DNA from 2 places in the Salinivibrio sp. SS3 genome. Region 2 is predicted to be linked to the other one. Evidence: predicted binding sites of a transcription regulator. Region 2 holds the regulator's gene; the other holds the start of a gene.
The links. The regulator MetJ, encoded in region 2, represses methionine synthesis genes. The targets are predictions, from matches to a motif close to TTAGACNTNTANANGTCTAA.
Positions count from the first base shown of each region.

Region 1: a site for MetJ is predicted at 7,682-7,701, ahead of BGL48_RS11235 (MetQ/NlpA family ABC transporter substrate-binding protein). Genes of this name have one in related genera too.

Region 1 is NZ_MEBQ01000033.1:62,110-73,510, forward strand. Features, by position in the region: gene BGL48_RS11195 (methyl-accepting chemotaxis protein) at 1-1,033, opposite strand, end outside; gene queD (6-carboxytetrahydropterin synthase QueD) at 1,300-1,662, shown strand; gene queE (7-carboxy-7-deazaguanine synthase QueE) at 1,828-2,493, opposite strand; gene mlc (sugar metabolism global transcriptional regulator Mlc) at 2,758-3,972, shown strand; gene sstT (serine/threonine transporter SstT) at 4,111-5,328, opposite strand; gene BGL48_RS11220 (ChrR family anti-sigma-E factor) at 5,635-6,309, opposite strand; gene BGL48_RS11225 (sigma-70 family RNA polymerase sigma factor) at 6,306-6,938, opposite strand; gene BGL48_RS11230 (LON peptidase substrate-binding domain-containing protein) at 7,002-7,571, opposite strand; gene BGL48_RS11235 (MetQ/NlpA family ABC transporter substrate-binding protein) at 7,728-8,525, shown strand; gene BGL48_RS11240 (multidrug effflux MFS transporter) at 8,700-9,914, shown strand; gene BGL48_RS11245 (GNAT family N-acetyltransferase) at 9,938-10,453, shown strand; gene BGL48_RS11250 (VOC family protein) at 10,582-11,007, shown strand; gene bioA (adenosylmethionine--8-amino-7-oxononanoate transaminase) at 11,091-11,401, opposite strand, start outside.
Region 2 is NZ_MEBQ01000012.1:53,233-64,633, reverse strand. Features, by position in the region: gene priA (primosomal protein N') at 1-1,134, opposite strand, end outside; gene rpmE (50S ribosomal protein L31) at 1,351-1,566, shown strand; gene BGL48_RS06400 (malic enzyme-like NAD(P)-binding protein) at 1,825-3,069, shown strand; gene metJ (met regulon transcriptional regulator MetJ) at 3,148-3,465, opposite strand; gene metB (cystathionine gamma-synthase) at 3,652-4,818, shown strand; gene BGL48_RS06385 (bifunctional aspartate kinase/homoserine dehydrogenase II) at 4,880-7,321, shown strand; gene metF (methylenetetrahydrofolate reductase) at 7,583-8,482, shown strand; gene BGL48_RS06375 (PadR family transcriptional regulator) at 8,541-9,089, opposite strand; gene BGL48_RS06370 (O-acetylhomoserine aminocarboxypropyltransferase/cysteine synthase family protein) at 9,156-10,433, opposite strand; gene ppc (phosphoenolpyruvate carboxylase) at 10,617-11,401, opposite strand, start outside.

The sequences.
Region 1 (11,401 bases), on a different contig from region 2:
CTTCGACGAGTTTGCGAATATCATTGGCGGCAACATTGGCAAGATCACTGCCTTGATTGGCGCTGGTGGCGGCTGATTCACTCAGTTGCGCCGCCTCTTGGGTGCGGTTTTGAATATCATGCTGATGCTGTTGAACATTATCGATCGCCGATGACATATCATTGGTTTCATGACGTTGGCTATCGGCTAACTGATCAGTATGACCGGACACACGAATCAAGTTCATGGCCTCGGCTGACAGCGTCTCGGAGGTGCGCTGAACTTGTTGCAAGCTGGCAGAGAAGTTATCAAGCAACTGATCACAGCTATCACATAGCTCGCCAATTTCATCGCCTCGGGTATCATTGAGACGCTCCGCGAGGTTTTTATCATGGCTGGTACGTTTCATAAACGCAGAGACCCGCTTCAACGGAGACACCACCCAACGGCGGATCACAGTTAATGAGATCAGAAAACCGATCACAGCAATACTGCCCATGATCCCGGCAGTAATGAGCATTTCTTTATCTATGGTGCCGTAAAGCGGCTCGAGATCGTATTCCAGGCGAATCACCCCTAGCACTGTCCCTTCTTCGGCGACGTGGCACTGCAGACAGTTAGTCCCGCGATAATCGCTACTGGCTTTCATTGGCAGAGCAACCACGAGTCCTTTTTCACCGTTGCTGTCGACGGTTTCAACAATGGTTTCACCGTCTAGTGCGCGCTGATCAATCGCATCCTGTGGTGACTGCTCGGGATTGCCAGGGCCGAAAAAGCGAGTAATAGCGTCGGAACGGATCACTCGTGCCTCTTCAATGCCTTCATGAGAAAGCATTTTTTCGCGTAAGGTATTTCGTTGGCTAATGGTGCCCGTCAACATCAACATGTTAAGGCTATCAAAATAGTTAGAGGCTTTATCGAGCGTTTGCTGACTAACAATCGATGTCATCAGTGCCTTTTGCTGATGAGATTGGTAGGCCAAAGACGTGACGAGCACCAGAGCGAAAACAAGAAAAAGAGCAAGAAGAATTTTGCTCGCAAGGGTCATGCGCATGAGTCAACCATTTGTTATTAAGTTATAGATTTATCAGTTATAGCCTGTAGCCACTATGTTAAACCCAGAGTGCGCGAGTGGGGGAGTCCCCATATAAAATGTGTGATTTCATCGACGTAAATCGTCCTGTTATTGAGACACGAGTCCGCATTGTCGACTGAATGCCAGATTGGAATGTTAGCTGCGCTTAGCTGGCGAGGAAGCGATTGAGTCATCCGGCTAATTTGAGTAGCATGCGGCCTCTTATTGTTGTTGGAAGAGATAAAATGACCACCGAGTTGTTTAAAGAGTTCACCTTTGAAGCGGCACACCACCTTCCTAATGTCCCTGAGGGACACAAGTGTGGTCGTCTACATGGACACTCTTTTATCGTGCGTTTGTACGTAGAAGGTGAGGTGGATCCTCACACAGGCTGGGTAATTGATTTTGCGGAAATCAAAGCGGCGTTTAAGCCTATCTATAACCGCCTTGACCATTATTATCTCAATGAGATTGAAGGGCTGGAGAATCCGACCAGCGAAGTACTCGCACAGTGGATTTGGCAACAGGTTAAGCCAGATTTACCGTTACTCAGTAAAGTCATGGTCAAAGAGACCTGCACAGCCGGCTGTACCTATTACGGTGACTAAGGCGCGTGGCGTTGCACGAGTCACGGATCTGAGCGGCGGCGACCTAGGCCGTTGCTCTCCATATCAAGTGTGATACTTGGTTAGCGTGCGGCACCTTGGTCGCGCTAGAACGCCGTATAGCGCGTCCGGTGCGGTCAGGATGAGAGGGGTGTTTACCATCGATGCTCAGGCAATCGCCAGATACTTATGTGTCTGTATCGATAGCCGCCAACCTCGCTGAATGCAGGTATCAATGCACAGCTGGGTCGCGCGCGCTTTTTGACTCACCGGCTGTAACGCAATGGTCGCCGTATCAGGCGGCGGGCAGGTGGTGAGTAGCGCATCAAGCTGATCAATATCTTTCTCTGTTCCGACCGGGTGTTTCACTTCATTTGCCCGCGCCATTGCCTCTTTCAGCACTGGCAACTTCCCTCGCATATTGATTTTCGGAGACACAGTGACCCAGGTATTAGCCGACGCTTCAATCGGATAAGTACCACTCGTTTCTATTTGGCATTGGCAGCCAGCGGCTTCTAGCGCATGGGTTAACGGTTTTAAATCGTAAAGGCAAGGCTCACCACCGGTAATCACAATATGACGCGCGTGATAGCGGCTTAGAATGTCGGCGGTAATCGTATCAGCGCTGAGCCAGCACCAAGCGGGAGAGTCTTCAGACTTATCAATGATGAAAATCTTGTCTTTCCGATCTTTTTCATCGGTTTCCCAAGTTTGTTTGGTATCGCACCAGGCACAACCAACAGGGCAGCCTTGTAATCGGACAAACACAGAGGGAACCCCTGTAAACGTGCCTTCGCCCTGAATGGTTTCAAATATTTCGTTAACTCGGTACATGATGGTTGGTAGCGGTCGATGTAAAGCGCCACATTATGCCAATGAATACGGCTGAGATCTTGTTTTTTCACGCGTGATTAGCCGTTGAACAGCGTTACTGTTTAAGCGGGTTTTGTGAGTTTGTGCGCGATTTCAGCGATCTAAAGTGACCCACATCACGGGCTAGTGGCTTACTGCTTCACAATTAGTTCGCGAAGTAAAAAAATTCACGAAGACAGGTGGTATCAGGGGTATCACCATAGCCAAGCAGTTATAGGACAAGGCATGATTATTGGGCAGCCGGGACATATTGATCACATCAAGCGTAAAAATGCGGGGACGATTTATAATTTAATCGACCGTTTTGCCCCGATTTCTCGGATCGAACTGTCGAAACGCAGTCAATTAGCACCCGCCAGTATTACCAAAATTGTTCGAGAGTTGATGGACGCGCACTTGGTCAAAGAAACACAAATACAGGGTACCAGCATGCGTGGCCGGCCCGCTGTCGGCTTGGTGCTGGACAATGAGGGCTGGCAATTCTTATCCATGCGACTAGGGCGTGGTTATCTCACCATGGCACTGCACTCACTGAGTAGTGAAATCCTTATTCAAGAACGCCATGAAATTGATGTCATGGCGCAGGATGCCTTGCTTTCCACGGTGGTTGAATACGTAAAAGCCTTTTTCTCACGCCACCAAGGGACGGTCGATCGCGTGACCAGTATTGCGGTCTCGCTCCCTGGATTGGTGAACAGTGCGCAAGGCACAGTGATCCAGATGCCATACTTTGAGGTTGATCATATGCCGCTGGGGCCGGTGTTACATCGTGAGACGGGGCTGCCAGTATTTGTCGGTAACGATACGCGCTCGTGGGCGTTGGCAGAGAAGTTATTTGGCAACGCGAAAGAATCCGATAGTGCAGTGTTGGTGGCTGTTCATAATGGGGTCGGTGCCGGCATCATACTCGAGGGTAAAGTCCTTCAAGGGCGTATTGGCAATGTGGGCGAGTTGGGCCACATCCAGATTAAGCCTTTCGGCAAACGCTGTTTTTGCGGTAATTATGGTTGCCTTGAGACGGTCGCCAGTCTCTCTGCCGTGTATGAACAGGTACAGACGCTACTGGATGAGGGGCACGCGAGCCAGTTACAGGGTCAACCATTAACCATAGACGGCATTTGCGACGCGGCGGTGGCAGGCGATGGGCTCGCGCATCAGGTGATCACTGAGTTGGGGCATCACCTGGGTACGGCTATCGCGATTGTAGTGAATTTATTCAATCCAGAAAAAATACTCTTTGGCGGAGAGTTTAATCGTGCCAAGAGCGTGCTTTATCCCGCGATTATGGAGTGTTTAAAGACCCAAACCATCCCGTTATATAGTAAGCACCTGGTGTTGGAAGAGAGCTATTTTTACACCCAAGCCACCATGCCTGGCGCGGCGATGGTCAAACAAGCCATGTACGATGGCAATTTGCTGATGAAAGTGCTGGAAGGATAGGCGTCGTCGTTTCAGTGCTATGACGCCTGGTAACGCTGAAAAACTAACCTGAATGATGGCTTTGTCCTGTCTATCAGAGATAAAAAAAGCAGGTGATTCGCACCTGCTTTTGTGAAAGTGTTTCTTTAAATAGCGATGTTAACTATTTTTTCTTTCTTCAGCCATGCAAGCGGCTGCGGTAAATACCACATCGGTTGAGCTATTGAGGCCGGTTTCCGCGGAATCTTGCAAGACGCCAATGGTAAAGCCAATCCCTACCACCTGCATAGCAATCTCTTGTGGGATCCCGAACAAGTTACAGGCCAGTGGGATCAACAGCAATGAGCCGCCGGCCACACCAGATGCACCACAGGCTGATACTGCCGCGACAATACTCAGTAGCACCGCGGTGGCGATATCCACCTCAATGCCCAGTGTATGAACCGCCGCTAACGTCAATACGGTAATGGTGATCGCCGCACCGCCCATGTTAATGGTTGCACCCAGTGGAATCGAAACCGAGTAGGTGTCTTCATCCAACTCAAGACGGCGACATAGTTGCATATTCACCGGGATGTTAGCGGCTGAACTACGGGTAAAGAAGGCGGTTATGCCACTTTCACGTAGGCATTTTAAAACCAGTGGGTAGGGGTTTTGACCTGTTTTGAAGTACACAATCGCTGGATTAACCACCAATGCGATGGTGAACATGCTACCCAATAGCACACCGAGAAGGTGCATATAACCTGCTAGGGCATCAAAGCCACTTTTAGCCAGTGTGCTGGCGACCAAACCGAAGATACCCAAAGGCGCAAAACGGATCACAAAGCGCACGATCATCGACACGCCTTCTGACACGTCGGAAAATACGCGCTTGGTTTCATTTGATGCGTGGTGCAAAGCAATCCCCAAACCGATCGCCCAAGCGAGGATCCCGATGTAGTTACCGTTCATCAATGCACTGACTGGATTATCCACGATATTGAAAAGCAAGGTGCTTAATACCTGGCCAATCCCTTCTGGTGGGGTGATGCTGGCATCTGTGGTGGCAAATTCCAAGGTTGTTGGGAATAAGAAACTCATGGTGACTGCCGTCAGTGAGGCAGCCAGCGTACCGACAAGATATAGACCAATAATGGGACGCATGTTGGCGCGCTGTCCTTGCTTTTGGTTAGCAATGGAAGCTGCCACTAAAACGAAGACCAAAATGGGGGCGACGGCTTTCAACGCGCTGACAAAGAGTTGTCCGAACAGCCCTGCATTCGCTGCCCACTCAGGAGACAGGTATGCAAGGACACCGCCGGCAAGAATACCGACAAGGATTTGAAGTACCAACGAGTTGCCTCGGCTGACACTGGCGAGTTGTGTTTGACTCATGTGACTCTCACTTCACTGTGTTTATTATCAATGGCTGTTAATGAATCGTTAGAAGTGACGAATTAAACCAGTTTGATTCACCTGATGTAAAGGGAAAATTACTACTTTGCACTAGTTATGTAGGGTTGAGGCGGAGAGTTGTCATTAAGTAAAGGTTTACCAGGTGTAATTATTCTGTTATCGCTGCGAGATTAATGATGATAACGGGGAGCTTCGCCGAGTAAATGCATGCATTCTCTTGCCTCTTTAGCATAAAAAAAGGCGGCTTCGCAGCCGCCAGAAGGATAACAACTAACACAGAAATTTTTAGTAAATCGCATGTCCCACGGTATTGAGTAGTTTGCTTACGCCTTTAGTGAAATAGAGCGGCGCATTCGCAACCGTGTAGCATAGGCAGCCTTGTTGGGTGAATGGCGTATGGTGATGACGACTATCGAGCAAGATAAAATCGCCCGGCACGTATTCACCGCTTTCATCTTCGAAGGTACCGTCAAGCAGCAGTGTTAATTCATAACCTTTGTGGGTGTGCGCTGGCACCGAGCCGCCTTCATCAATATGAAGGAAACTGGCACGTGTTGCCCCTTCATCAAGGTTCAACCGGGCGCGCTGCACTTTGCCAAATGATGACCAGTTGGAATCACTAAAGCGTTGTAGCGCGCGTGGCAGTGTGTAGGTTTTGTCACTGACACTTATTTGTGTTGCACGGACGGGTGCTTGTGCATCGACGGCACCATCATTGGCGGCCGTATCTTCGAAAATGGCAGCAAGCATTTCGTCTTCAGCCGCATAATCCCAATCAGTAGCGGCCGTTTCTTCCTCGTCGAACACGGTCTGTGCAAGCGAAGCTTCTGCAGCGGCGACATATGCTTGGCATTCCTGGCAAAGCTCAACATGCGCTGACAACGCAATCGCCATCGAGGTGGGCAGTTTGCCAGCTGCAAACGCATCAAGTAAATCGGTCGATGGGTGATATTTAATCATTGTTTTACCTCCAGGTGATTGCGGAGCTTTTCCAGACCTAAACGCAATCGGGATTTTACGGTGCCCAGCGGCACGTTCAACTGTTCTGACAACTCTTGATGGGTAAGCTGTTTCAGATAAACGCCTCTTACCACTTGTTGTTGCACGTCGGGTAACTCATCAATGAACGACAGCAACTCTTGATCCATCATATATTGCGCACCCGCATCCGATTCATTGTCCTGCTGGCCGGATTCGAGCACGGGCCAAATATCATCACTGAAATTGTCTTCCCGGTTCGATTGCACCTTACGCAACATATCAAAGCTAATATTACGCATAATGGTGAACACCCACGTGGTCGCTGCGCCTTTGTCCGAGTTATACAAGTGGGCTTTGCGCCACACCACTAACATGGTTTCTTGTACCAATTCCATCGCCTGGCCGTCAGCACGAAGGTGCTTGGCACCGTACGAGCGGATCTTGGGACCAAAAAACCGGAAAAGACGTTCAAAAGCGGCGCGGTCGCGCTTCTCCGAGACTTTTAATAATAATGCAGACAACTCTTCCTTCGTCACGTCAGTCATGTTGGCACGCGTGTCCCGTCTGGAAATGGTGGTCTCAGTATACATGGTTTGTGGCGCAGTCATAGTTGAGTCCTATCTGTCGTAGCCGTCCATTTGGCTACCAGTACGTGAGTAGCAGTGATTGGATCACTCGACTTCCTCTTCGAGCAGCTGACTGATGAATTGTTTCGCTTCTTCTGCCGATTCTTGCGCTATAAACCATTGTTTTTGCGCATTAGAAAGCGGCAATATCTCCAGCCAACGCTGACAGCTCCAAGTTAAGTCGTCGAAAGGGGCCGCCTCATATTGCTCTGCGTGCTCAGGATGGGCCGCAAAGACATGTTTTAGCCCGGCAGCAATATGCGCTTTATCGTCGGCTTGGTCATCATCCAAATACTCGTCATGAGGCCAATCATTGAGAGCCCGTATGTCACCCACCCACAACTTATCGGCTTCTTGATCGGTCGATAGAATTTCCACACGTTGACGGCCGGCGATCGTAATCCCCAATAAACCGTCAGAGAGTGTTTCAAAATCGACAATGTCGACCAGTGTGCCGTATTTGTACAGGCGTTTTCCCTGCATCATTGCCAGCACGAACCCCTCTTGGTTTGCAGAGCACTCTCGGACGAGGCGTAAATAACGGGGTTCAAAAATGCGCAGTTTTGCCCTGCCACCCGGTAGCAAAAACAGGGGCAAAGGAAACAGCTTAGTCATACTTATGCCTCCTTCTATTGATTCAACATGCTCCCCACTACGCGTCGTGGGGCGCATGCGATCAAGATAGGCTTTGGATGGCGCTAATCATATTGACATTGATTGCTGCTGTGGCATTCTGGACGTCTAAATGGCCGGTCAAAAAAGGTAAAGGGAATGAAGATAAAACAACTTGGTGTCAGTCTCGCGTCACTGCTCGTCGCGGTATTGCTCTCAGGATGCGCTGAGGAGAATGAAACGATTAAAATTGGCGCGACGGTAGGTCCCCACGCGCAAGTGGTTGAGTCGGTGGCTAAGCAAGCGAAAGAGGAGGGGATTGATGTTGAGGTCGTGGAGTTCTCCGACTATATCTCGCCTAATGCAGGCTTAGCGGATGGCAGCTTGGATTTAAACAGTTATCAGCATCAGCCGTTTCTTGATAATTTTAACCAAAACCACGATAGCGAGTTGGTATCGATTGGTCGTTCGATCTTAATGCGGATGGGGATTTATTCTGACAAAGTCGACAATATTGAGGCGTTAGCAAATGGCGCACACATTGCGATCCCCAATGATCCCACTAATGCCGGTCGCGCGCTGTTATTGCTGGAAGACGCAGGTTTGATTACTTTGGCTGACAATGTTGGCTTTAAAGCCACGCTTCAGGACGTTCAATCCAACCCTAAACAGCTCGAATTTGTTGAAGTCGAGGCCGCACAACTGCCGCGCAGCTTACAAGATGTCGATGCCGCGGCGATCACTATGAACTATGTGATGTCATCAGGGCTTGATCCGAGCGAGCAGGGCATTTTCTTGGAATCCAAAAATGCGCCTCTCGCGGTGATGGTAGTGGCCGCGCGCAAAGACGACCAAGATAACCCGACGTATCAGCGATTACTCGCGTTATTCCAGTCCGACAAAACACGTCAATTTTTGCAAGACACCTTCAATGGCACCATAGAGCCAGCATTCTAAATCACCGTCACCCCATATAATCGGTCAGTGCAATGCTGGCCGATAGCCAAACGTCACTATTTGTTTACCACTCATACAGTTATTGCTGCTACCATAGTAGCTATTCGCTGATCCACCCTGTGTTAGGGTCGCGAGATCTACCTCCCCACATCACTAAAACGCATAGGAAACTGGATGCAATCGGCTAGTCGCCCATTTAATTGGTCGCCCGTATTGCTGGCATGCCTGACCGTCAGCATTGGGCAATTCAGCATGGGCTTAGTATTTCCGTCTTTGCCCTGGATAGCTCGTGATTTCAACCTCAGTATGGACAATGTCCAGCTACTGATCTCTGCCTATCTACTCGGGTTCGGGCCATCACAGTTTATCTATGGGCCTATCTCAGATGCGCTTGGTCGTCGCCGTGTATTGTTAGCCGGTGTATTACTCTCTTTGATTGGCTTAACCGTGATGGTGAGCTTTAGCGCCAGTTTCACGGGGTTGGTCATTGGCCGCTGTATTCAAGGAATGGGAACCGGCTGCTGTGCCGTGCTCTCACGCGCCTTTACGCGTGACTCGTATTCGGGGGATCAACTGCCGCAAGCGATGTCGTATTTGATTATGGTGGCGTCGTTCACGCCCATCGTGGCGCCCGTTATTGGCGGGTTCGTTAACCACAATCTAGGCTGGCTGGCGATCTTTATTTTGCTGATGGTGTACACCAGCTTGGTGTGGTGCGTGCTGTTTTTTCTGTTCAAAGAGAGCATGCACGCCCGTTCACCCTTGCCCAATGTGAAGGTGATACTTGGCCGCTATGGCGCACTGCTAAAAACACCATACTTTCTCTATTTCGCCAGTATTAGCTGGCTGAACTTTACCTTGGTGATCACCACGGTGTCGCTGATGCCGTTTTTAATGCAAGAGCGCATCGGGATGACCTCGGATCAATATGCGCTGTGGGCGCTTATTCCCACGTGTGGCTTATTGCTAGGTAGTACGCTAGTGTCGCGCATTCGCCCGCGTTTGGGTACTAAGCGTATGCTACTGATGGCACCGATGATGCAGCTCACCTCTGCGGTTTGGTTATGGCTGACTCCGATGGACCCTTTACTGCTGATGATCGGGCAGTTCTTTATGGTATTTGGTAACGGGATTGCGTTGCCGTGCGCTCAGTCGCAGGTGATGCAGCCTTACTCTAACCAAGCCGGTACCGTCGCTGCGCTCTCCGGTGGCGGACAGATGATTATTTCTGCGTTGATGAGTATGGCGCTATTGGGTTTGGGCGTTAGCGAAGCCTGGCACCTTGGTATAGTGGTGGGCGTATTTGCGCTGCTTTCTGTTCACAATATTTTCCGCGGTTTTGCCGCCCCGAAAGTCAACGTCGCCAGTACCCCGAGTGAGGCATCATGACAAATACGACATTGGAAAAGGGCATGTTTCCATTCATAACTCCGCGCCTGAGCATGCGGCCAATGATCAAAGCGGACTGGGCGTTGTTCCACCGCCTACACACAGACAATGCCGTCATTGCACAATGTTTTGATCCTATGCCACTAGATGAGATTGAAGCCCGATTTGAGCAACGGCTCACACCCTGGTCTCCGGACGCTAAGCACTGGTTGTGCTTGGTGTTTGTAGAGACGGCGACACAAACGCCAATTGGCGTCACCGGCTTTTTGCTTGAGCAGGATGTTGCTGAAGTCGGCTATTTACTGTTGCCGCCTTATCACGGGCGAGGCTATGGGACTGAGTCTTTGCAGGCCGTCACCGATTTTGCCATCCATCGTGTTGGTGCGCGAACCATCAATGCGACGGTGACCGCGGGTAATCTTGCCTCTGCGCGTGTGCTAGAAAAGGTAGGGTTTCAACTCAGTCGTATTGACCCCGATGCCTTTGCCATTGGCGGTGTTTGTTACGACGACTGGATCTACACCTATACCGCAGCATGATTTAAGTGTTTCCCCAGACTACTGATTTTGTTTTTGTTCGTTGACCTCAAGTTATATTGAGGTTTTAACCTTGATCTCGATGTTAGCTTTCCAAGCTCAGTTTTCGATAGCACGGATAAAGGGAATGAATGATGACAACAATCGAACACGTAAATATGACTGTGGTAGACATGGATGCGGCGTTAGCGTTTTTGGCGGTGGCTGTCCCCGATTTTAAAATTCGCCAAGATGCCCAATCGCCAAAAGGATATCGTTGGGTGCATGTGGGCAATGAGCACTGCTACTTTGCACTGCAAGAGCCCAACCCAAGTTCAGAGCCCAGCATACAGCCACGCAGTACCTACAAATCTCAAGGCGTGAATCATATTGGTCTGATCATTGATGACATCGATACCATCCGCGAACGCCTGCTTGAAAAAGGTTATCAACCCAATGGCTCAATGGCGCACGAAACCCACCGCAAGCGGATGTACTTCTATGACAAAGCCGGTTTTGAGTGGGAATTGGTCGCTTACTCATCCGACAAAACTGAAGAAAGATACCTCTACGAGTAACGCACAAAGCCGCACCGCTCGCTTTCCCAGAAAGAAAAACACCGCCCCATCTTCAACGGGGCGGTGTGTGCGTTATCGGCTCTCTACTCACCAAAAAACTGCTTAATTGCGGTGATCATACCTTGGGTGAGTTGGTCGAGTTGGTCGTCGCGGATGCAATAAGGTGGCATCACATACACCAGTTTGCCGAACGGGCGAACCCAAATGCCTTGGGCGGTCATCAAGGGCTGAATATCGGCCAGGTTCACCGGTTTGGTCAGCTCTATCACGCCAACTGCGCCAAGCACACGCACGTCTGCCACAGATTCCAATGCGCGAGCAGGCGCTAAGCCAGTTTTCAGCTGCTGCTCGATGTGCGCGACCGTCTGCGGCCAGTTACTTTCTAACAAGGTAT
Region 2 (11,401 bases):
AGTCAGTTTGAGGTACTGGTATTTACCGGTTTTTGCGTTATGCAAGCTCTCTAGAGACGGCGTGGCTGAGCCCAAGATCACCGGTACGTTTTCTTCATAACCCCGCATGACGGCCAGATCGCGGGCGTGATAACGAAAGCTATCTTGCTGTTTATAAGAGGGGTCGTGTTCCTCATCGATAATGATGATGCCAAGCTTTGCCATGGGGGTAAAAAGTGCAGAGCGGGTACCAATCACAATGGCTGCTTGGTTTTCGCGTGCGGCCAGCCAAGCGTTGAGACGGTCGGTATCGCTGAGCCCTGAATGCATCACGGTCACAGGGACAGCAAAGCGACGCTCAAAACGGCGAATGGTTTGTGGTGTCAGGCCAATTTCTGGCACCAAGATTAGCGCCTGCTGGCCGCGTGCGAGCACCGGTTCTAGCACATTGAGGTAAACCTCGGTTTTGCCTGAGCCTGTGATCCCCTCTAATAACGCGCAGGCAAAACCATCGCTGGCATTGAGGGTGGCAACCGCCATCGCTTGCTCGTGATTAAGCGTCGGCTTTTCTTCGGTGACCGCAAAGCTTTTTACCCAAGCATTGGCCTGAGAAGGGGGCGAGTAGGGCGCGATCCAGCCTTTTTCTGCCACTGTTTTTAGTACCGGCGCGCCGATGTCTTGTTCGATTAAGTCGGCTTGGGTGGCCGGGCCGTGAGTGAGCAGCTGCAACACTCGGGCTTGTTTGGGGGCGCGGCTCAGGCCTGATAGAGGTTGGTTTTGTCCTGATTCGGTAATTTGCCACCATTTTTGTTGCTGTAATGTCGCCGGGCGTCCTTTACGCAGCGAAGTCGGCATCACCGCCCCCATCGCATCGCCAAGCGGGTGATGGTAAAAGCGACTGGCCCACTGCAAAAGGTTATAAACGGCGGGGGTCCAGACCGGTTGCGCGTCGAGTACGGTATCAATTGCTTTGAGTTGGCTGGTTTCCACACTGGCCGTGGACGACAAGCCGGTAACGATGCCGACTTTATGCTGGCGTCCAAACGGCACCTTGACGCGCCCGCCGACGACCGGATGCTGATCGTCTGCGATACGGTAATCAAAGGTTTTCGGCAAAGGGACAGGCAACGCTACCTGAGCAAATTGTTCCATCACAACATCTTATTGGCCAGAAGGAATCTCAGTGTAACGGTTAGCCACACGTTGGCAAAGCCTTGATGCCTTTCAGCTGGCGCTATGATTGCACAAAAAAGTTGCGAAAAAGAGGGCGCTTGATTAGAATTGCGCGCCTTAGAAAATGTTTGTTAACGACGTGTGGTGCCCGGCTTAGGATCGGGAGAGCGACACGGCCTTCAAGATGAGGTTATCCCTATGAAAGCTGGTATCCATCCAGAGTACAAAGCCGTCACAGCAAAATGCTCTTGCGGTAACGAATTCGCGTTCAGCACAACTCTAGGCAAAGACATCTACCTAGACGTGTGTGACAAGTGTCACCCATTCTACACTGGTAAGCAGCGTATCCTTGATACCGGTGGCCGTGTTGACCGCTTTAAGAAGCGTTTCGGTGCCCTTAGCAGCAAAAAATAAGCCGCTATTGACCGAATACAGAGAAGGGACGCATCAGCGTCCCTTTTTTTGATCGTATCGTCCTTGTATTGGGGCAACAGGTCCGAGCATCATCGCGAATGCGTGTTAGCACTGGTGGACGTTTGCTCCCTGCGTTACCATCTTTATGCGAATGCAAACCTTCCCTGTGTGGTTTGTCGAGTGTCTGGCTAATATCGTTCACGCTTCCCTGGCGATATTGGTTATCTATCCCTTCACGATAATAATTAGGAACACTAGATGTCGGACGATAAACGCCAGCAAGCGCTGGATTATCATGCATACCCTACTCCCGGAAAAATTTCTGTTGAATTGAGCAAACCGGCCGACTCGGCCGCGGATCTCGCCCTAGCGTATAGTCCTGGCGTTGCTGAGCCGGTGCGAGAGATAGCGCAAGACGCGGATGCGGTTTACCGCTATACGGGTAAAGGCAACATGGTGGCGGTGATCTCAAACGGCACCGCGATTTTGGGATTGGGGAACTTAGGCCCCATGGCTTCTAAGCCCGTCATGGAAGGTAAAGCGTTATTATTCAAGCGTTTTGCCGGTTTGGACTCGATTGATATTGAAGTGAAACACCGCACTATTGATGAGTTCGTTGATACCGTGGCCAATATTGCTGACACCTTTGGCGGTATCAACCTCGAAGATATTAAAGCCCCTGATTGTTTTGAAATTGAAAAACAACTGATTGCACGGTGCGAAGTGCCTGTATTCCATGATGACCAACACGGTACTGCCATCGTGACTGCTGCCGGCATGCTTAACGCGCTCGAGCTACAAGGCAAAGATATCCGTGAGGCGACGGTGGTGTGCATGGGTGCTGGCGCGGCCGCGGTTGCCTGTATGGAGCTATTAATAAAATGTGGTGCGCAGCGAGAAAAAATCTATATGTTGGATCGTAAAGGCGTGATCCATACGCGCCGTGATGATATCAACAAATACAAGCAGCTGTTTGCCAATAACACCGATAAACGTACCCTCGAAGATGTGATTGAAGGCGCGGACATGTTCGTTGGCGTATCTGGCCCAGACTTACTCTCACCAGAGGCCTTGAAGCTGATGGCAGACAAGCCCGTGATATTTGCCTGCTCGAATCCGGATCCTGAAATCCACCCGGATGTGGCACATCAAGTCCGTGATGATCTGATCATGGGAACCGGGCGTTCGGATTACCCCAACCAGGTCAATAACGTACTCTGTTTCCCGTTTATTTTCCGTGGTGCATTGGATGTGCGTGCCAGTGAAATTAACAATGCGATGAAACTGGCCGCGGTCGAGGCCATTCGCAGTTTAGCCAAAGAGCCGGTGCCACAAACAGTATTAGACGCCGCCGGCTTGTCTTCGCTCAGCTTTGGTCCTGATTACATCATTCCCAAGCCCATGGACGCGCGTTTGTTGCCGAAAGTAGCACGTGCAGTGGCGCTGGCGGCCGTCGAAACCGGCGTAGCTCGTATCGAGATGCCAGAAAACTATATGATGTAGCGAGGCATGTTGCCATGCGCAAGTGGCAGACAGCACGATGCTGCAGGTAATGAAAAACCCGCCGGTTGGCGGGTTTTTTTAGTATTCGCTATCGTCGAATTCGATACCCAGCTCTTTCATGATCCGACGCGCTTCGGCGGGGATGCTGTCGGGTTTATCCTTACGGATATCGTCATCGGTTGGCAGAGGTTGACCGGTGTAGGCATGAAGAAATGCCTCACACAACAACTCGCTGTTGGTCGCGTGACGCAGGTTTTGCACCTGACGACGAGTGCGCTCATCAGTAAGAATTTTTAGTACTTTTAATGGGATAGAGACGGTGATCTTCTTTACCTGCTCTTTCTTTTTACCATGTTCGGCATACGGATTAATGTAGTCGCCGTTCCACTGCGCCATGTCTCACCTATCTTGATTAAGGAATACCCAGGATGATGCTGCGGAGATTTTAGCTATATTAACCGCCACATGCAAAGGAGTGTAGACGTCTAGAAGTGTTGACGTCCCAAAAAGCGACGGGTAAGGTGGCAGTATGACGCCTGGATCACGCCCACCATGCGCAAACCAGACTAGCAAGGACAGATCATGACTGAGAAAAAAACCGACACCATCGCCGTTCGCACTGGGATTGGCACCGACACCCAGCACCATGCGGTAGTGCCTCCCTTGTATTTATCGACCAATTACCGTTTCCCGGCTCTGGGGGATGTGCCTACCTACGACTACGCGCGAGGCGGCAACCCAACGCGTGCGCAGTTGGAACAAGCGCTGACTGACTTAGAGGGGGGCGCGGGTGCGGTAGTGACTAACTGTGGCATGTCGGCGATAAACTTGGTGTTATCTCTATTGGAGGCAGGCGATCATATCGTCGCCCCGCACGATTGTTATGGCGGCACCTATCGCTTGCTCGAATCACGCGCCAAACAAGGCATTTGGCAGGTGAGTTTTGTCGATCAATCCGACCATGAGGCGTTGGCGCAGGCATTGGCTAAGCAGCCCAAGTTGGTGCTGGTGGAAACTCCATCTAATCCACTTCTACGCGTGGTCGATATCGCAGAAATAAGCCAAAAGGCCCATCAAGTTGGGGCCCGGGTGGTGGTGGATAACACCTTTTTATCGCCCGCCTTGCAAAAGCCGTTTGCGCTGGGCGCGGATATGGTGGTCCATTCCACCACCAAGTTTATTAATGGTCACTCCGATATTGTCGGTGGCGTGGTGGTCGCGCGTACGGATGAATTGGCAGACACACTGGCTTGGTGGGGAAATTGCTTAGGGGCGACGGGCAATGCCTTTGACAGTTATATGACATTGCGAGGGTTGCGTACACTGGGCGCGCGCGTTAAACAACACCAGCACAACACTGAAGCGGTACTGAGCTACCTACAAACGGTGCCGGCGGTGCGGAAAATATACTATCCCGGGTTGGCCTCTCACCCTGGTCACCAAATTGCGGCGCGTCAGCAAGCGGGGTTTGGTAGCATGCTGAGCCTAGAGTTAGAGACCGACCAAGCCGGTGTGGCGCGGTTTATCGACGGCCTTTCGTTATTTGCTCTGGCCGAATCGCTAGGGGGCGTGGAAAGCTTGATCACTCACCCTGGCTCGATGACGCACCGAGCCATGAGTGACGCAGCGCAAGCAGAAGCCGGCATTTCGCCGACCTTATTACGCTTGTCGATTGGATTAGAAGATGCGCAAGATTTGGTCGCCGATTTGGCGAATGCTTTTGCCCGTTTAGGGGGCAACCCCCGATAGAGGCTGCGCCGCCGTGCGCGCCGTTTTACCGAGATTGATAGACATTAAGAGAGACCTTGCCATGCATGCGCAACCGATGGAAACGTCCCCAGAGTCACCACGCCAATTACACAAGTTTGGTGGCAGTAGCCTTGCGAGCCCTGATTGCTATCGCCGCGTGGTCGATGTATTGACCGCGCATGCGAGCCAGCAAGACTTGATCGTGGTATCTGCGGCAGGAAAAACCACTAACCAGCTGATCATGTGGTTGGCGCAATTAGACAAGGATGGACGAGTGGCGCATGAGACCTTGCAAACGGTGCGCGCCTTCCAGCAAGATTTGATTGAAAACTTGGTGGATGGAGAGACAAAACAACAGCTGGTGGATGCACTTTATGCGGATATTGCCACCATCGCGTCGCTGGGCGATAAGGGCGTGAGTGAAAATGACAAAGCTTACGTGCAAGGTTTTGGTGAGGTCTGGTCGGCGCGCCTGTTGGCCCAGTTATTGAAGCAGCATCAGCGTGCGGCGGTGATGTTAGACTCACGCCAGTGTTTGCGCGCCGAGCGCGCCGCTCAACCAGAAGTGGATCGGGGGGCGTCCTGGCCTTTGCTGCAAAATCAGCTTTCGCAGCATAGCGATATACATGTGGTGTTCACCGGGTTTATGGCACAAAACCAAGCGGGAGAGACGGTGCTGTTGGGGCGCAATGGCTCCGATTACTCGGCTACTGTCTTGGGGGCGCTGGCGGGCGTCAGCCGTGTGACTATTTGGAGTGATGTCGCCGGGGTGTATAGCGCCGATCCTCGCCATGTTGATAATGCCTGTTTGCTACCTTTGATTCGTCTTGACGAGGCCGGCGAGCTGGCGCGTCTGGCTGCCCCTGTGCTGCATAGCCGCACCTTACAGCCGGTAGCGCAAAGTGCCACCGACCTAACCTTGCGTTGCACCCAAGCGCCGGATAGCGGCTCAACACGTATTGAACGCGTATTAGCCACCGGGCGCGGGGCAAAAATCATTACGGCGTTGGATGAGGTAAGCTTACTCCAGTTTGATGTTGCGCGAGGACAAGACTTTCAGGCGATAAAGCAGGAGCTTAGTCGGATTTTGTCACAGCTGAAGGTGCAGCCACTGGCAACCGATTATCAAGACGATCAATACCGAATATTGTTGGCATTTACCACAGAAGTGGTGGCGTTGGTGATGGCGCAAATCCAAGATGCTGGCCTTTCGGCTGAACTCAAACTGCGTGAAGGCTTTACCATGGTGGCGGCCGTAGGAGCGGGCGTGGTGAACAATCCCGTCCATTGCCATGGCTTTTATCAACAATTGAAATCCCAACCGGTGGAGTTTATCAGTGAGTCTGCTTCCGGGCTGAGCATGGTGGCGATCCTTCGCCAAGTACATACTCAAGCCCTCGTCGCTAGCTTGCATGATGCCTTGTTTCAAGCCCAGCGCCGGATCGGTTTGGTGTTGGTGGGCAAAGGCAATATTGGTACCCGCTGGTTAAGCCTTTTTGCCGAGCAAAAAGCACACCTGGAAAAACGTCATGGCAAGGAAGTGTCATTGATCTCAGTGGTGGACAGTCGCAACCAGTGGCTTGATTTCGCCGGCATTGATGCCACGCAGGTATTAGAGGGTTTTGATGAGCGTTGCGAGCCTTATTTTGATGACGAGTGGCTCACCCGCCTACTTAATCACCCGTATGACGATGTGATTGTATTGGATGTCACCGCCAGTGCGTCATTAGCGTACTTATACCCGCGACTGGCAGAGCATGGCTTTCACTTAATCTCCGCGAATAAAGAAGCGGGGGCGGCGCCAGCCGAGCAGTATCACGCGATTCAGCAGGCGTTTAGCAAAACCGGGCGCCATTGGCTCTACAATGCGACCGTGGGCGCAGGGTTACCCATTAACTACGCGGTGCAAGATCTGCGTGAAAGTGGCGACACGATTGTTGCGCTGTCTGGGATCTTTTCTGGTACCTTGTCGTGGCTGTTCTTGCAATTTAGTGGAGAAGTGCCATTCAGCGTATTACTGGAACAAGCATGGCAGCAAGGGCTCACCGAGCCTGATCCGCGGGATGATCTGTCGGGTGCCGACGTGGTGCGTAAATTGGTGATTTTGGCACGCGAAGCGGGCATGTCGCTTGAGCCAGAGCAGGTCAAGGTCGAGTCCCTGGTGCCTAAATCACTGGCTGATCTGTCTTTGGATGCGTTTCTTGATCATGCCCACCAAATGGATGAACAACTACAAGAGCGATTAGACAAGGCGCATAAAAACCGGTCAGTGCTCCGCTATGTCGCGCGCTTAAATGCTGACGGTAAAGCGCAAGTGAGCCTAGAAACCTTACCCAGCGAGCACCCACTGGCTCATCTGTTGCCGTGCGATAATGTGTTTGCGATTGAAAGCCATTGGTATCGCGAGAATCCCTTGGTGATTCGTGGCCCTGGGGCGGGACGCAATGTCACGGCGGGCGCCATTCAATCCGACTTAAATCGCTTGATAAGTCGCCTTCACTAGTTTGCTCGTGGATAACCGTGATCAAGCTGTCTACGCGTTGCGGAGGCAGCTTTTTTTGTGTGAAACATGGACAATCTAGGCGCATTTTGGTGGCCGCGTCGTCTATCTTCATCATACCATGAGTATTTTTCATAGCCCGTATCGTTGACATTTTCATCGAATCACGACAATCTTTAGACATATGGACGTCTAAACGTATAAGTATAAAACACAGCAGATACAGTCATACTGAACAGCGCCGTTCGGTGTCAGGGAGAGGATATGAGCTACACGCACGCAGGCCACATTGATGCACTCAATCAGAATATTGCTGACTTAGATGGCGATATTAATGTCTCATTCGAGTTTTTTCCGCCCAGCACCCCAACCATGGAGGAGACGCTTTGGAACTCCGTGCATCGCTTAAAAGCGCTCAAACCTAAGTTCATGTCGGTGACCTATGGCGCCAACTCGGGTGAGCGTGATCGCACCCATGACATCGTGAAAAGCATTCATGATCAAACCGGTATCGCCGCGGCGCCCCATCTAACCTGCATTGATGCCACTGAAGATGAGCTTCGCCACATTGCCCGCGACTATTGGCAGAATGGCATCCGTGACATTGTGGCGTTACGCGGGGATTTACCCTCGCCAGAGAAAAAGCCGGATATGTATGCGGTGGACTTGGTGCGTTTGCTCAAAGAGGAGCATGACTTTGATATCTCGGTTGCCGCTTACCCTGAGGTACATCCAGAAGCGAAAAGCGCACAGGCGGATTTAATTAACCTTAAACGCAAAGTGGATGCGGGGGCCAGCCGTGCCATTACCCAGTTTTTCTTCGATGTTGAAAGCTATCTGCGCTTTCGTGACCGCTGTGTGGCCGCGGGGATTGATGTGGAGATTGTGCCGGGGATTTTGCCCGTCTCTAACTTCAAGCAGGCGTCACGCTTTGCCAAGATGACCAATGTGCGTGTGCCGCAGTGGATGCACAAACAGTATCAAGGATTGGAAGATGATCCCGTCACGCGCCAGATGGTGGGCGCCTCGATTGCGCTTGATATGGTGCGGGTGCTAAGCCGCGAAGGGGTGAAAGATTTTCACTTTTATACCCTTAACCGTGCGGAATTAACCTATGCCCTGTGTCATACCTTGGGGGTTCGCCCACTTGCGGTCACACCTTAAAAATACGCCCCGGTTATGTCGGGGCGTATTAGGTTGCGTGTTGTGTTTGTTGTATTGATTAAGCACTGGCCGCGAGCATAGTGAGTTCGTCGCGCACCTCCTGCGCCCAGGCCAACCAGGCGCGGCGTTGATGAATACTGCGTCGCAGTGCGAGGCGCATTAAACGTTGTTGTGAAGTCAGTAGTGTGACTTGGCCATATTCACGTTGTTCCAGTAGCGTATAGTGATTAAGTAGCTGCTGAGACTCGGCAATCAAGTTATTCACATGATCCAGCATGGGAGCGGGGTCGAGCACCTCACAACTGAGTAATCTTGCCACGTACTCGTCACGCGGTGGCGCTAACTTGGGCGTTTGAATAAACCACGCTTCTAGCATGTCGGTGCCAACAGGCGTGATGGCGTACACCTTTCTATCCGGTTTCCCGACTTGCGGTTCAAGCCGGTAGGTGACCGCACCTCGATCGGCGAGCTTATTGAGTTCACGATATACCTGTTGATGGCTGGCTTTCCACACATTACTGATGGTGGTGGAAAACGCCTTGGTAATATCATAACCCGTCGCCTCACAGTTGCTTAGCACTGTCAGTATTACATGGGGAAGTGACATCTCTTATATCCACAGTTTTGTTGGTACAACGATTGTTTAGCCCGGGAGCGGCTAGCCTTCTTTGGGCTATTTCGCCGTCGCCAAGGCTTGTTCTAAGTCGGCAATGATGTCATCGATATGCTCAATGCCGACACAAAGACGGATCATCTCGGGTGTCACCCCGGCTTTCGCTTGCTCTTGCTCGTTCAACTGGCGGTGCGTGGTCGAGGCGGGATGGCACGCCAGTGACTTGGCATCACCAATATTCACCAAGCGCTTGAAAAGATTCAGCGCATCATAAAATTTCACTCCCTCGTCAAAGCCGCCTTTTAAGCCGAATGACAGCAATGAGGCCGGCAGTCCACCGCGGATAAGCGACTTAGCACGTTGGTAATGAGGGTGATTGAGTTGACCGGCATAGTTGACCCACGCTACGGCCGGGTGATTGGCAAGGTAATCGGCCACGGCTTTGGCGTTCTCGCAATGGCGCTCCATACGTAGGCTTAAGGTTTCTAACCCCTGCATCAACATAAAAGCATTCATCGGCGAGAGGGCCGCGCCACTGTTACGTAGCGGCACTGTACGTGCGCGGGCAATAAACGCGGCTGGGCCAAAGGTCTCACTATAAACCACGCCGTGATAGGCCGGCTCCGGTTGTGAGAATTGCGGGAAGCGGGCTTGATGGGCCACCCAGTCAAAGGTGCCGCCATCGACAATTATACCGCCAAGGGTAGTGCCATGACCGCCAATGTACTTGGTGAGTGAGTGCACCACGATATCGGCACCATGCTCAATCGGTTTGCACAGAACAGGCGTGGCGACGGTATTATCGACGACCAAGGGGACCCCATGCGCGTGAGCGACCTTGGCAAAACCGGGGATATCCGCGATATTGCCGGCAGGGTTACCAATCGACTCGCAATAGACCGCTTTGGTGTTGTCATCAATCAGCGCCTCAATCGCACTGGCGTCGTCACTGGGGGCAAAACGTACTTCAATGCCTTGCTCGGGGAGCATATGGGCAAACAAGGTATAGGTGCCCCCGTAAAGCTGTGGTGTGGCGACGATGTTATCACCGGCCTTGGCGAGAGTTTGCATGGTATAGGTGATGGCGGCCGCACCAGCACTGACACAAAGCCCCGCGATACCGCCCTCTAATGCCGCCACCCGTTGCTCCAACACGTCGTTGGTCGGGTTCATTATCCGAGAGTAGATATTGCCTGGAACATCAAGGTTGAACAGGTCAGCACCGTGTTGGGCATTATCGAACTCGTAAGCGACGGTTTGATAGATAGGGGTGGCCACCGATTTGGTGGTGGGGTCGGTCTGGTAGCCGTGATGAATCGAGAGGGTTTCGTCTTTCATGGCAATTCCTTTGCGTTGTTGGGTCGCGTCAGTGCGACCTTTAATAGTAATAATATTATCAATGTAACAGCAAGCATTCGCTGACGCTTTAGCGAAAAAAAACGAGCAGCGGTCTCTGTGACACGACAAATCGATACAAAAACAAAAAAGCCGCACCCGAGGGTACGGCTTGACTAACAAGGATTAGCCGGTATTACGCAGGCCGGCGGCAATCCCCGCGATGGAGATCATCAAGGCATCGTCGAGCGATTGGTCCGGATCAGCTTGCTGACGCGTACGGTATAACAGCTCGGCTTGCAGCATATTGAGCGGCTCGACGTAAATATTACGTAAGCGAATCGCTTCCGCCCCCCACGGGTTTTGCTCCATCAGGTTATCGCTGTTTTCCACCGCCAGTACCACTTGGATATCTTGGCGCAACTGATCCCGCAAGGATTCACCCAACGGCCAGAGGCTTTCATCGACCAAGCGCTGATCATAGTACTTGGCAATATCGAGGTTGGTTTTGGTAAATACCATTTCCAGCATCCCAAGACGGGTGGAGAAAAACGGCCATTCGCGGCACATTTCTTCCAGCTGGGCTTTGTGGCCTTTTGCAATGGCGTGATCGATCGCTTGTCCAGCCCCCAGCCAAGCCGGCAGCAATAAACGATTTTGACTCCAGGCGAAAATCCAAGGAATCGCCCGCAAGCTCTCGACACCGCCATCGGGATTGCGTTTGGAAGGGCGCGACCCCAATGGCAGTTTGCCTAACTCAAGCTCCGGCGTGGTAGAGCGGAAGTAAGGCACAAATTGCTCATGACCACGCACCACATCACGATAGGCTTGGCAGGAGATGTCACTCAAGGTGTCCATCAGCTGACGCCATTCTTGCTTAGGCTCCGGCGGTGGCAGCAAGTTCGCTTCCAAAATCGCGCTAGTGTACAGGTTTAAGCTGTTAACGGCGACGTCGGGCAGCCCCAGCTTGA